DNA from 3 places in the Gordonia sp. VNK1 genome. Region 1 is predicted to be linked to each of the others. Evidence: predicted binding sites of a transcription regulator. Region 1 holds the regulator's gene; each other region holds the start of a gene.
What was found. The regulator LexA, encoded in region 1, represses DNA repair genes until DNA is damaged. The targets are predictions, from matches to a motif close to CGAACANNTGTTCG.

Region 1 (3,732 bases):
GACGATCCCGGAGGACGCGCGGGAGGCGGAGCAGTCCCGCTTCGTCGACGCGGCCGGGCTGGTGGCCGCCCGGCTGCGCGAACGTGCCTCACATGCCTCCGGTGCGGCCGCCGAGGTTCTCATCGCCACCGCCGGCCTCGCCGAGGACCGCGGCTGGATCGGTGCGGCGGGCAAGCTGATCTCCTCCGGGTCGTCGGCCGCATCGGCCGCGACCGCGGCGACCGACCAGTTCGCCGCGCTCTTCACCAAACTCGGCGGTCTGATGGCCGAACGCGTCACCGATCTCAACGATGTCCGCGATCGGGTCGTGGCCGAGTTGCTCGGACAACCCGAACCGGGTGTGCCGGTGCCCACCGAGCCGTCGGTGCTCTGCGCCGACGATCTGGCGCCGGCCGACACCGCCGGCCTCGATCCCAAACTGGTCACCGCGCTGGTGACGCGACTCGGCGGGCCGACCAGTCACACCGCGATCATCGCCCGGCAGCTGGGCATCCCGTGCATCGTCGCGGTCGCCGACCTCGACGAGGTACCCGCCGGAACCCTGGTGCTCGTCGACGGCACCGCCGGAACCGTTGTGCTGGAACCGGATCCGGAGCAGGCGCAGGCGGCCGTCGACGAGAGCCGGCGCGAGGCGGAACTCGTCGCGGGCTGGTCGGGGCCGGGGCACACCGCCGACGGTCACGAGGCGGCCATCCTGGCCAACGTCGCCGACGGTGTCTCCGCGCGCGCCGCCACCGCCTATCCGGTCGAGGGAGTGGGCCTGTTCCGGACCGAACTGGCCTTCCTCGACAGCGCCGAGGCACCCACGGTGGCCGAGCAGACCGAGCTCTACCGCGAGGTGCTCGAGGCGTTCGGGGGCAAGAAGGTCGTCGTGCGGACGCTCGACGCGGGTTCGGACAAGCCGTTGAAATTCGTCGACCACGGCACCGAGGCCAACCCCGCTCTGGGGGTCCGGGGTAATCGGATCACCGCTCGGCATCCGGAGATCCGCGCCGGGCAACTCGACGCCATCGCGGCGGCCGCCCGGGAGACCGGCAGCACTCCATGGGTGATGGCACCGATGATCGCCTCGGCCGACGAGGCCGCGGAGTTCGCGGCACAGGTCCGCGGGCGTGGTCTGGTCGCCGGGGTGATGGTCGAGATCCCGTCCGCCGCGATCCTCGCGTCGTCGATCCTCGCCGAGGTCGACTTCGTGTCGATCGGAACCAACGATCTGACGCAGTACACGATGGCCGCCGACCGCATGTCGGCCGATCTGGCCGAACTCACCGATCCGTGGCAGCCCGCGGTGCTCGCGCTCATCTCGATGGTGGCCGAGGCCGGGAAACGTACGGGTAAACCGGTCGGCGTCTGCGGTGAGGCCGCCGCCGACCCGCTGCTGGCCTGCGTACTCGTCGGACTCGGCGTCACCTCGCTGTCGAGTGCTCCGGCGGCGTCGGCGGCGGTCGGTGCCAAACTCGGCGGCGTCACACTCGATGCGTGCCGTGCCGCGGCGAGTGCTGCCCTCGCGACCGCCTCCCCGGCGGCCGCACGTGAGGCCGCCACCGCGGCGCTCGCCGGCTGAATTTCGGCGAGCGCCGCACCGGGCGGGCCCGGAGCCGGATCAGATCCGGCGCATCACCGTGACGACCTTGCCCAGGATGGCGGCGTCGTCGCCGGGGATGGGTTCGAAATGCTCGTTGTGCGGCATCAGCCACACGTGACCGTCCTTGCGCTTGAAGGTCTTCACGGTCGCCTCGCCGTCGATCATCGCGGCGACGATGTCACCGTTGTCGGCCACGTTCTGCTGCCGGACGACGACCCAGTCGCCGTCACAGATCGCGGCGTCGATCATCGACTCGCCGACCACCTTCAGCAGGAACAGTGAACCCTCGCCGACGAGTTCACGCGGCAGCGGGAAGACGTCCTCGACGGCCTCCTCGGCGAGGATCGGTCCACCGGCCGCGATGCGCCCGAGAACCGGGACGAAGGTCGGGGCGGGCAGATTCGACGCGACCGCGGTGTCGTCCGGTGGGGTGTGCTCGCCGTCCTGCACGTTGACCGCGCGTGGGCGGTTGTGGTCGCGCTTGAGCAGTCCCTTGCGTTCCAGTGTCCGCAGCTGATGGGCGACCGACGACGTCGAGGCCAGCCCGACGGCGTCGCCGATCTCGCGGATGCTCGGCGGATAGCCGCGCTCGCGCACCGACTTGCGGATCACATCGAGCACGCCCCGCTGACGCGGCGTGAGCGAGGCCTCCGCGGCCGCCGCGTCGAACGGGACCTCCGGCTCGTCGGCGGCGGCCGATCCGCGGCCGCGCTTGGTCGACGACGTCGACGTCGTCGAACGTCGGTTCTTCTCACTCATCGGGTGTTCGATCCTTTCGGTCGGAAACTCTGTTGTGGTCGGACGGTGTTGTCGGTGGTCCGGTGCGGTCGGTTGTCCCGTGCAGTCGGTGGTCCGGTGCGGCCGGGGTTTGTCCGCGGGTCTGCGCTGCTGGTCAACGGCCAGGTTAGTCCAGGTCACCGACAACTTCAAACATTTGTTCGACGTGTTGCGAGAAATTGTCGGAGGTGCGTGATAGAACTTCGAACATCAGTTCCTCGAACGAGTGATCGAGATCGGAGACTCTCATGCAGAACACCTTGGTTCGCAGTGAAACCGCAGGTCAGGCGCGTCGGGCGACGGTTCGGCGCACCCCGTCCGGTGCCCGTTTCGGTGCCGCTCCCGATGCCCGGGGTGCGGCGCGAGACGATGTCACGCCCCGGCGCGGCGCGATCGTGCATGCCGGACGGCCGGTGCCGGCTCGCCGCGCCACCCCGGCGGCGCGGCACCGGCACCTCCACCGCCCGGCCGACAATCGTCCGGTCGACCGGCCCCGGGTCGCGATCCCCAGGCGCCCGGCCGGGACGCCGTGCGCCGCGCCCGCGTCGCAGTCCCGTCGGGCGGGCCGTCGCGGTGCCGCGGTGGCCCTGCTGACCGGGGTGGCGCTGGCGATGCTGGTGTGGCTGATCGGTGTCGCCGGCAGCGATTACCAGGAATCCACCGCCCCCACGCCGGTGGCCACGCAGGTGGTGCACGTCCGGGCGGGGGAGTCGCTGAACTCCGTCGCCGCGCGCGTCGCGCCCGAGATGCCGCGGCAGGCGGTCATCGACGAGATCGTCGAGCTCAACGACATGGGTGGCAGCGCCCTGCGTGTCGGTCAGGCGCTGCTGACGCCCGCATATCGCTGAGCGGTGAGGCGCTATTCTCGATGCATGCGCTGCCCGTTCTGCAGGAATGATGACACCAAGGTCATCGACTCCCGAGTCGCCGACGAGGGACAGGCGATCCGTCGTCGCCGTTCGTGCAGCGCCTGTGGCCGACGATTCTCCACCGTGGAGACCGCCGTGCTGGCGGTGGTTAAGCGCAACGGCGTCACCGAACCGTTCAGTCGGGAGAAGGTGATGCGCGGGGTGCGCCGCGCCTGCCAGGGACGGCACGTCCACGAGGACGATCTGGCCCAGTTGGCGCAGCAGGTCGAAGAGACGGTGCGCGCCTCGGGCGTCGCGGAGATCCCCAGCAACGAGGTCGGTCTCGCCATTCTCAAACCGTTGCGTGACCTCGACGAGGTCGCCTATCTCCGGTTCGCGTCGGTGTACCGGTCGTTCGATTCCCTCGAGGACTTCCAACGCGAGATCGACGATCTGCAGGGCAATCTCACGCGGCGCAACGGCACGGATGCGCCCGATGCCCTCTCAGCCGAGTCGATCCAG
Region 2 (3,732 bases), on a different contig from region 1:
TCTGTTCTGGGATGACCGCGCCCTGCCCGACGAGGTAGCCGAGGTTACCGTCGATCGGGGTCTCGGCGGCCGAAACCGTTTCGGCAGAGCCGGATTCGGCATCGGTAGAAGCGGTGTCGGCGCTGGTGGCCGCCGTTTCCTGTGCTCGGCGTTCGGCGTTCACCAGCCACTCGATGGCGTCCTCGCTGGAGCGCGCGGTATCGCGGCGCAACCGCTGGATGTACTTCTGAGCGTCGGACAAGGGCGTTTCGCCGGATGAGTCGTCGCCGGTGTCCGCGACGGCCGCATCGGGAGTGCCCTCGCCGTTAGGAGCGTTCCCCTCGGGACTCTCCATACGCGACGACATCCGCGCCGCACCCACGTCGGCGTCTGGCTCCGGTTGGGGTTCGGGCGCCGGTTCCGGTGCCTGTTCCGCGTCTGCACTGTCCGCGTCAGAGGGACCGCTCTCATCGAGTAGCGACATCTGGGCCGGACCCGCGTCGGCCTCGGCGACTGGCTCGGGTTCGGGTACCGATTCCGATTCCGGACGCTGTGACTGGACCACCGATTCGGTTGCACTGCTATCGGATTCGCTCGCGGCCGCAGACTGCTCCCGCACCTGTCGTCCCCGCTGCTCCTGCTGTTCCTGTTGCCGTTGGCGTTCCTCGATCGCCGCGGCGGTGGTCTCATCAGCGATCACGTGCAACACGATCTGCACATCCGGAATACAGCCCGGCTCCGGGATCACCGCGGGACAGTCCTCACGCCCGCAGTCACACCTGAACTGCGTCCCCGACAACAGGGAGTACATGGCATCGGCCTGACGTTGCCGCCGGGTCCGCGGATCCTTCCGGCACGCGCAGTCGGCCAACGCACTGATCGTCTTCTCCGCGATCGTGATGTTCTCCGCGGACATGGTGCCGGTGATCTCCCCGGTCCCATCCCCCTCGAAATGAGTGAACACACCCCGCTTCTCCAGGTTCCGCTTACGCGGTTCCCGCACAGCATCCGGAGCATGCTGGAACACGATTTTGTCGGCCATGTCCCGCAAGCTGGTTGCCGGCCACTGCCCGGTCCGCTCGAACAACCGGTCCGCGATCGCGGCGTCGACCAGTGCGGTGTTCGGATGCAGTGCCGGGCCGGGATCGAGCAGGCTGGTGCGGTCGATCAGGGTCCGGAACTGACTGTGACTGATCCGCCCCTCGCGTAATGCCCGCCCGGTCTTGGGCAGCCGGATGGCCATCACGATCGCCTCATCAACCAACCGTCGGGTGGTCGCGTTCGCCAGGTTGCGGGTGCGTGCGATGTGTTCGGCCACGATCTGCGCGTACTCCGCCGACTCATCCAACCGATGATCGGTCAGACACGTCACCAGATACGCGATGAAGAAGTAATCCAGCCACGCCATATACGAGCGGCACCGATCCAACTCGGTCATCGCGACCAGCACCTCGTTGATCGAATGCTGATCCAACCGATCGACGTCCACCCCGAACAAGAACTCGGCCGGCAATCCAGGCCACGGAGACGGGCCCTGGTTCAGCAACGCATCCCGCACGTCGGCACGAATCCTGGTGGATAGAGGTACTGTGCTCATCGTCGCCCCTCGAACATGATGACCGTCGAAGCTCTCTTCGATCTGACCATCATTGTAGTGACGGCCACCGACAAAAAATTCTGACGAGCACGACCACCCCGGAATCTGTGGATCAACGGAGTTTGTGGATCGCGTGCGTGGGCAGGGTTACTCGTGGTTAACTGTCTCAGCTTCTCTTAAGGAAACAGGAGACCACTGCATGAGCACCACCCCGTTGCGTCCGGAAACGGAACGCCCCGAACATCTTTCCGGGACCCAACGCGGACCTCGGCGGCACCGCCGGATCACCGCCGGGATGATCGCCATCCTCACCGTCCTGACCCTCGGCATCGGCGTGACCATGGGGGAGGGGCAGGCGCGGGCGGCCGACTACAGCGACTTATCCGCCCTTGTTGACTGGCTGGATGATGACTACGACTCCACTAATCCACTTGGTCAGGTAGTCGCGGACGCGCTGAGCGACGGCGGGGCTGAACTCCTTGAACAGTGGCGCCTGGAGATGTGCGCTTCAGGCGGCGACCCCAACGGCGGAGCGGATTGCACTCAGTCCAGCACCGACATGGGTGGGCTCGGCATTGCCATCGTGAGCCCCACCAGCATCGAGCTGGTTCCAGTTGCGGTTTACGACCCGGTGAAAGGGCTTGTAGACAGTGCGGGAGGTGTCCTGACCGCTCTGAACGGTTTCTTGGAGTGGCTGAATTCCGATCTCAGGCTCCCGACATCGCTTCCGACTCCTCCCGCTGCTGATGGTTCGGCGACGGTAATCGGCAACGGCTTCCAGTTTGCGTTCGCGTCGGGAGGTGGCAAGGCCACTGCTATCTCGTACTTGCCTCTGAGTCTGGCTACCGCAGGTGCTAGTGGTGGTCGCAGTGCCTATGCGTTCGCCTTGGTGGGCATCGCGAATGCCTGGACCACCGATGAGATTCCGTTGACCCTTCTTGGTGTGAACACCGGGCTCAAGATCCCCGCCATCCAATCCGTCGGCTGCTACGGCGGACTGACAGCGGCCTACGCCGAGAACGTCGGTGCGTGTGCAAATGTGTTGGGCACCTTCGACTTCAAGCTCGATCAGCTGCAGAGCATTCCGCAGGTGCAGTTCGCGTTGACCGATCCGTCGTCGGTGCTCTTCGACACCACCAACGTGCTGGGCGAGGTCATCACCGACATCTTCGCCGGGCAGACCCCGTCACTCAGCCAGGACTTCATCCGCCTGTCGCTCGGCGGTGATTCCCTCCTGGCCCTGACGAGTGACTACGGATTGTCGGCGCCGGTCACGGTGAACTGGCTCGGATCGACCATCACGATCTTCCCGACAACCACGATCAACGGTTCCGTCCGCCCCAACGGCCTGGCATTGCCGACGATCGCCCTCGGGGATCTCGACACCGACCAGATCATCCCGATCATTTCGATTCCGCAGAGCACGTTCCCGTTCGGTCTGCAGCCGCTGGGGCCGTACACGACCGGTTCGACGTCCGCGTCGTCGCTCGTCTCGACGCGCGCCCTGACGTCGACGTCCACGACCCCGAGTGCCGGCCTGCTGCGGTCCGCGGCGATCTCGGAGACCGACGACGATGACACGGAAAGCGATTCGGCCACAACCACAACCACCTCACCGTCGACCACCTCATCGTCGGCGACGGCGACATCGGGCTCTACGGCGAGCTCGTCGAGCTCGTCAAGCTCGAGCAGCAAGACGTCGACCTCGACGAGCCGCTCGACAGCCGCAACCCCGTCGACCGGGTCGACCGACGACACCGATCAATCCGATGACTCCGACGACGATGACACGTCGAGCTCCAACGGCTCGACCCCGACGGTGACCGGCGCCAACTGACGGTTCCCCGGGTTCTACAGAACGCGCGGCACAACCCGCCGCACACCGCCCCGCGATCGAATTCCGACGCGGGGCGGTTTGCGCGGCCGAGTCGTCGCCTTCGTTGGTTACAGTGGATGGGGCATCAGTAGTCACATGGATGCCGACAAGGAGACGCCGATCCCCATGGCCATCGACCCGAACAAGAGCAAAGCCGTCAGCCAGGTGGTGCGGCAGCATCCGGTGATGAGTGCGGTCGCGGTGTCGCCGGCCATCGCGATCTTCGCGGTGCTGTGGGTCCTCGGAGCCGAATGGCTCGCCATCATCTTCGCGATCGCGG
Region 3 (3,732 bases), on a different contig from region 1:
AGGAACGTCAGGTCTCCGTCGACGGTGTGCCGCGGCCGCTGCCCGACCCGTTCCTGGTGGCGGCCACCCAGAATCCCGTCGAATACGAGGGCACCTATCCGCTGCCCGAAGCCCAGTTGGACCGGTTCCTCCTGAAGGTCACGTTGCCGATCCCGCCGCGCGACGACGAGATCACCGTATTGAGCAGGCACGCAGCCGGATTCAACCCGCGCGACCTGACCGCCGCGGGCCTGCGACCGGTGGCCTCGGCGGCCGACATCGTGGCCGGCGCCGACGCGATCCGGCATGTGGCGGTGGCGCCGGCGATCGCCGCGTACATCGTCGACATCGCGCGCGCCACCCGCAGTTCGCCGTCGCTGGCATTGGGGGTCAGTCCGCGCGGTGCCACCGCATTGTTGTCCACGAGCCGTGCCTGGGCGTGGCTGTCCGGCCGTGACTTCGTCACCCCGGACGACGTCAAGGCACTCGCGCAATCGACTCTGGCCCATCGGCTCTCGTTGCGTCCGGAGGCGGAGTTGGAGGGCGTCTCGGTGGCCGCGGTGCTCGACGCCGCGATCAACTCGGTGCCGGTCCCGCGCTGATGGTGCTGACCGGCCGCTTCGTCGCCCTCCTCGCGCTGGGCATCATTCCCGCGGTGGTGTTCCCCCACGTGTGGGTGGTGTTGCTGTGGGTGTTCGCCTGCGCGGTGGTGATGGCGGTCGATCTGCTCGCGGCCGGTTCGACGGCACTGCGACTGTATCGCCTTCCGTCGGCACCAATCCGTCTCGGCGGTGCCGGTTCGTCGGTGATCGTCGCCGAGAATGTCGGGACCCGGAGATTCAGAGGGCGGCTGCGTGATTCGTGGCAGCCCTCGGCCGGGGTGCGGTCCGGTGAGCACGACCTCGACATCCCGCCGGGGGAACGCCGGGAACTGACCACGGTTCTGGTGCCGGTGCGTCGCGGTGATCGGCTCGCGGTACGCGCGACCATCCGACGCCCCGGTCCGCTCGGCCTGGCCGCACGACAGCACAGCTATCCCCTGCCCGGGGTGATTCGTGCTCTGCCACCGTTCAATTCACGCAAGCATCTCCCGTCACGCCTGGCCCGACTACGCCAGCTCGACGGTCGGTCGGCCGTGCGTATCCGCGGTCAGGGCACCGAATTCGATTCGCTGCGTGACTATGTCGAGGGCGATGACGTCCGCAGCATCGACTGGCGCGCGACGGCACGCCGACGCTCGGTGGTGGTGCGCACCTGGCAACCGGAGAAGGACCGCCACATCATCATCGTGCTGGACACCTCACGGACCTCCGCCGCACGCGTCGGTGACGCGCCCCGCCTCGACGCGGCGATGGATGCGGCACTGCTGTTGTCGGCGTTGGCCGCCCACGCCGGTGATCGGGTCGACCTGATCGCCGGTGACCGGGTGATCCACCGACGTGTCGTCGGATCGCCGCGCACCACCCTCCTCGGCGACCTGGTCAACGCGATGACCGAGCTGCAACCGGCTCTGCTGGAGGCGGATTGGCCGTTGCTCGCCGCCGAGGTCACCACGCTTACGCGCCAACGGGCGCTGGTCGTGCTGCTCACGCCGCTCGAACCGGCCGCGGTGGAGGAATCGCTGCTGGCTCCACTGTCGGTGCTCGCGTTGCGGCACAAGGTGATCATCGGCTCGGTCCGCGACCCGGCGGTGGAGGAGATGAGTGCGCGACGCGACGACGCCGCCGAGATCTACGAGGCAGCCGCGGCGGCGCGCACCCTGATGGTGCGTGAACGGACCGAATCGGCGCTGGGACGCATCGGGGTCGACGTGGTCGATGCCGATCCCGAACACCTCCCGGCCGCTCTGGCCGATCACTACCTGGTGCTCAAGTCACGCGGGCTGTTGTAGCAGTTTCGGTGGGGCCCTTCGTGATTCGATGCGCGGCCGAGTGCCGACGATCCTGCGAGTAGGAGTATTCGCCGGACCGAGCGGGTCGCGGTCGGGGCCACCGTCCGTCACCCGACGTCGGGCGCGGAGCTGAGTTGTCCCCAGAAGTCGATTGGTCCACAGATGGGGTGGCCGATCGTCGGCGTGAACGGTTTTGTCGGTGGCCGTCTTTACAATGATGGTCAGATCGAAGAGAGCTTCGACGGTCATCTTGTTCGAGGGGGCGAGGGTGAGCAGCATTCCATGGAGCGCGCGGATTCGTGGGGATGTGCGCGACGCGTTGTTGAAGCAGGGGCCGTCGCCGTGGCCGGGGTTGCCGCCGGAGTTTCTGTTCGGGGTGGATCCGGATCGGCTGGATCAGCATTCGATCAACGAGGTGCTGGTCGCGATGACCGAACTGGACCGGTGCCGCTCCTATATGGCGTGGCTGGACTCGTACTTCACCGCCTATGTGGTGAGGTGTCTGACCGACCGGCCGTTGGACGAGTCGGCGGAGTACGCGCAGATCGCGGCCGAACACATCTCCCGCACCCGCAACCTGGCGATGGTGACCACCCGGCGGATGCTGGATGAGGCGATCGTGATGGCCACCCGCCTGCCGAAGACGGGGCGGGCACTACGCGAGGGGCGGATCAGCCACAGCCAGTTCCGGACCCTGATCGACCGCATCAACCTGCTCGATCCGGGACCGGCCTTGCATCCGAACACCGCGCTGGTCGACGCAGCGATCGCCGAGCGGTTGTTCAGCAGGCAGGGGCAGTGGCCGGCGACGAGTTTGCGGGACATGGTCGACAAGATCGTCTTCCAGCACGCACCGGACGCCGTGCGGGAACCGCGGAAACGGAACCTGGACAAGCGGGGTGTGTTCACTCATTTCGAGGGGGATGGGACCGGGGAGATCACCGGCACCATGTCCGCGGAGAACATCACGATCGCGGAGAAGACGATCGCCGCCCTGGCCGACTGCGCCTGCCGGAAAGACCCGCGGACGCGGCGGCAACGCCAGGCCGATGCCATGTACTCGTTGTTGTCGGGGACGCAGTTCGCGTGTGAATGCGGCAAAGAGGACTGCCCCGCCGACATTCCGGAGCCGGGCTGTATTCCGGATGTGCAGATCGTGCTGCACGTCATCGCCGATGAGACCACCGCCGCGGCGATCGAGGAACGCCAACGACAACAGGAACAGGAGCGCCAGGAACAGGAGCGCCAGGAACAGGAGCGGCAGGCGCAAGGACGGGGACGGTCCGATGCCGGCGACGAATCCGGTGGAGGTGCACGCCAATCGGTAGTTCAGTCGCGCCGTACGGAACCGAAGCCCGCATCCGAGCCGGATCTCGAGCCTGAGCTCGAGAAGGAACCCGAGCCCGAGCCGGCCACGCATACCGACACGCGTGCGGTGCAGATGACTCTGCCCGACGAATGCGGCTCGGACGCCGAGAGCGCAAGCGCAGAAACGGATGTCGCTGCGGAACCGCCACCCGAACCCGCCGACGATGGACCTCCCGATGCGGCGCCCGACGATGACACGGACGCCGCGCCCGCCGACGCCGAATCCCGCTCGGGCAGCACCGTTTCGGCCGCCGAGATGCCGATCGACGGGAACCTCGGCTACCTCGTCGGGCAGGGTGCGGTCATCCCCGAGCAGATCCTCGATCTGATCAGCCGATACCCGACCACGATCCGACGGATGGTGCCCAAGGGCGTGAATCCCGAGGACGTCGAACTCCCGTCGGCGTTGCCGTCGGATCCATACCGACTGTCGACGGCGTTGGACACATTCATCCGGATGCGTCACGGTGAGTGCGTCATCCCCGCCTGCCGGG

Region 2: a site for LexA is predicted at 1,603-1,616, ahead of ABLE94_RS01675 (DUF222 domain-containing protein). Genes of this name have one in related genera too.
Region 3: a site for LexA is predicted at 2,098-2,111, ahead of ABLE94_RS13650 (DUF222 domain-containing protein). Genes of this name have one in related genera too.

Annotation. Positions count from the first base shown of each region.
Region 1 is NZ_JBDZDJ010000003.1:42,403-46,134, reverse strand. It holds gene ptsP (phosphoenolpyruvate--protein phosphotransferase) at 1-1,564, shown strand, start outside; gene lexA (transcriptional repressor LexA) at 1,604-2,344, opposite strand; gene ABLE94_RS04145 (LysM peptidoglycan-binding domain-containing protein) at 2,611-3,210, shown strand; gene nrdR (transcriptional regulator NrdR) at 3,235-3,732, shown strand, end outside; gene hrpA (ATP-dependent RNA helicase HrpA) at 3,715-3,732, opposite strand, start outside.
Region 2 is NZ_JBDZDJ010000001.1:401,086-404,817, forward strand. It holds gene ABLE94_RS01675 (DUF222 domain-containing protein) at 1-1,576, opposite strand, end outside; gene ABLE94_RS01680 (hypothetical protein) at 1,776-3,413, shown strand; gene ABLE94_RS01685 (hypothetical protein) at 3,579-3,732, shown strand, end outside.
Region 3 is NZ_JBDZDJ010000009.1:168,727-172,458, reverse strand. It holds gene ABLE94_RS13660 (AAA family ATPase) at 1-581, shown strand, start outside; gene ABLE94_RS13655 (DUF58 domain-containing protein) at 581-1,870, shown strand; gene ABLE94_RS13650 (DUF222 domain-containing protein) at 2,139-3,732, shown strand, end outside.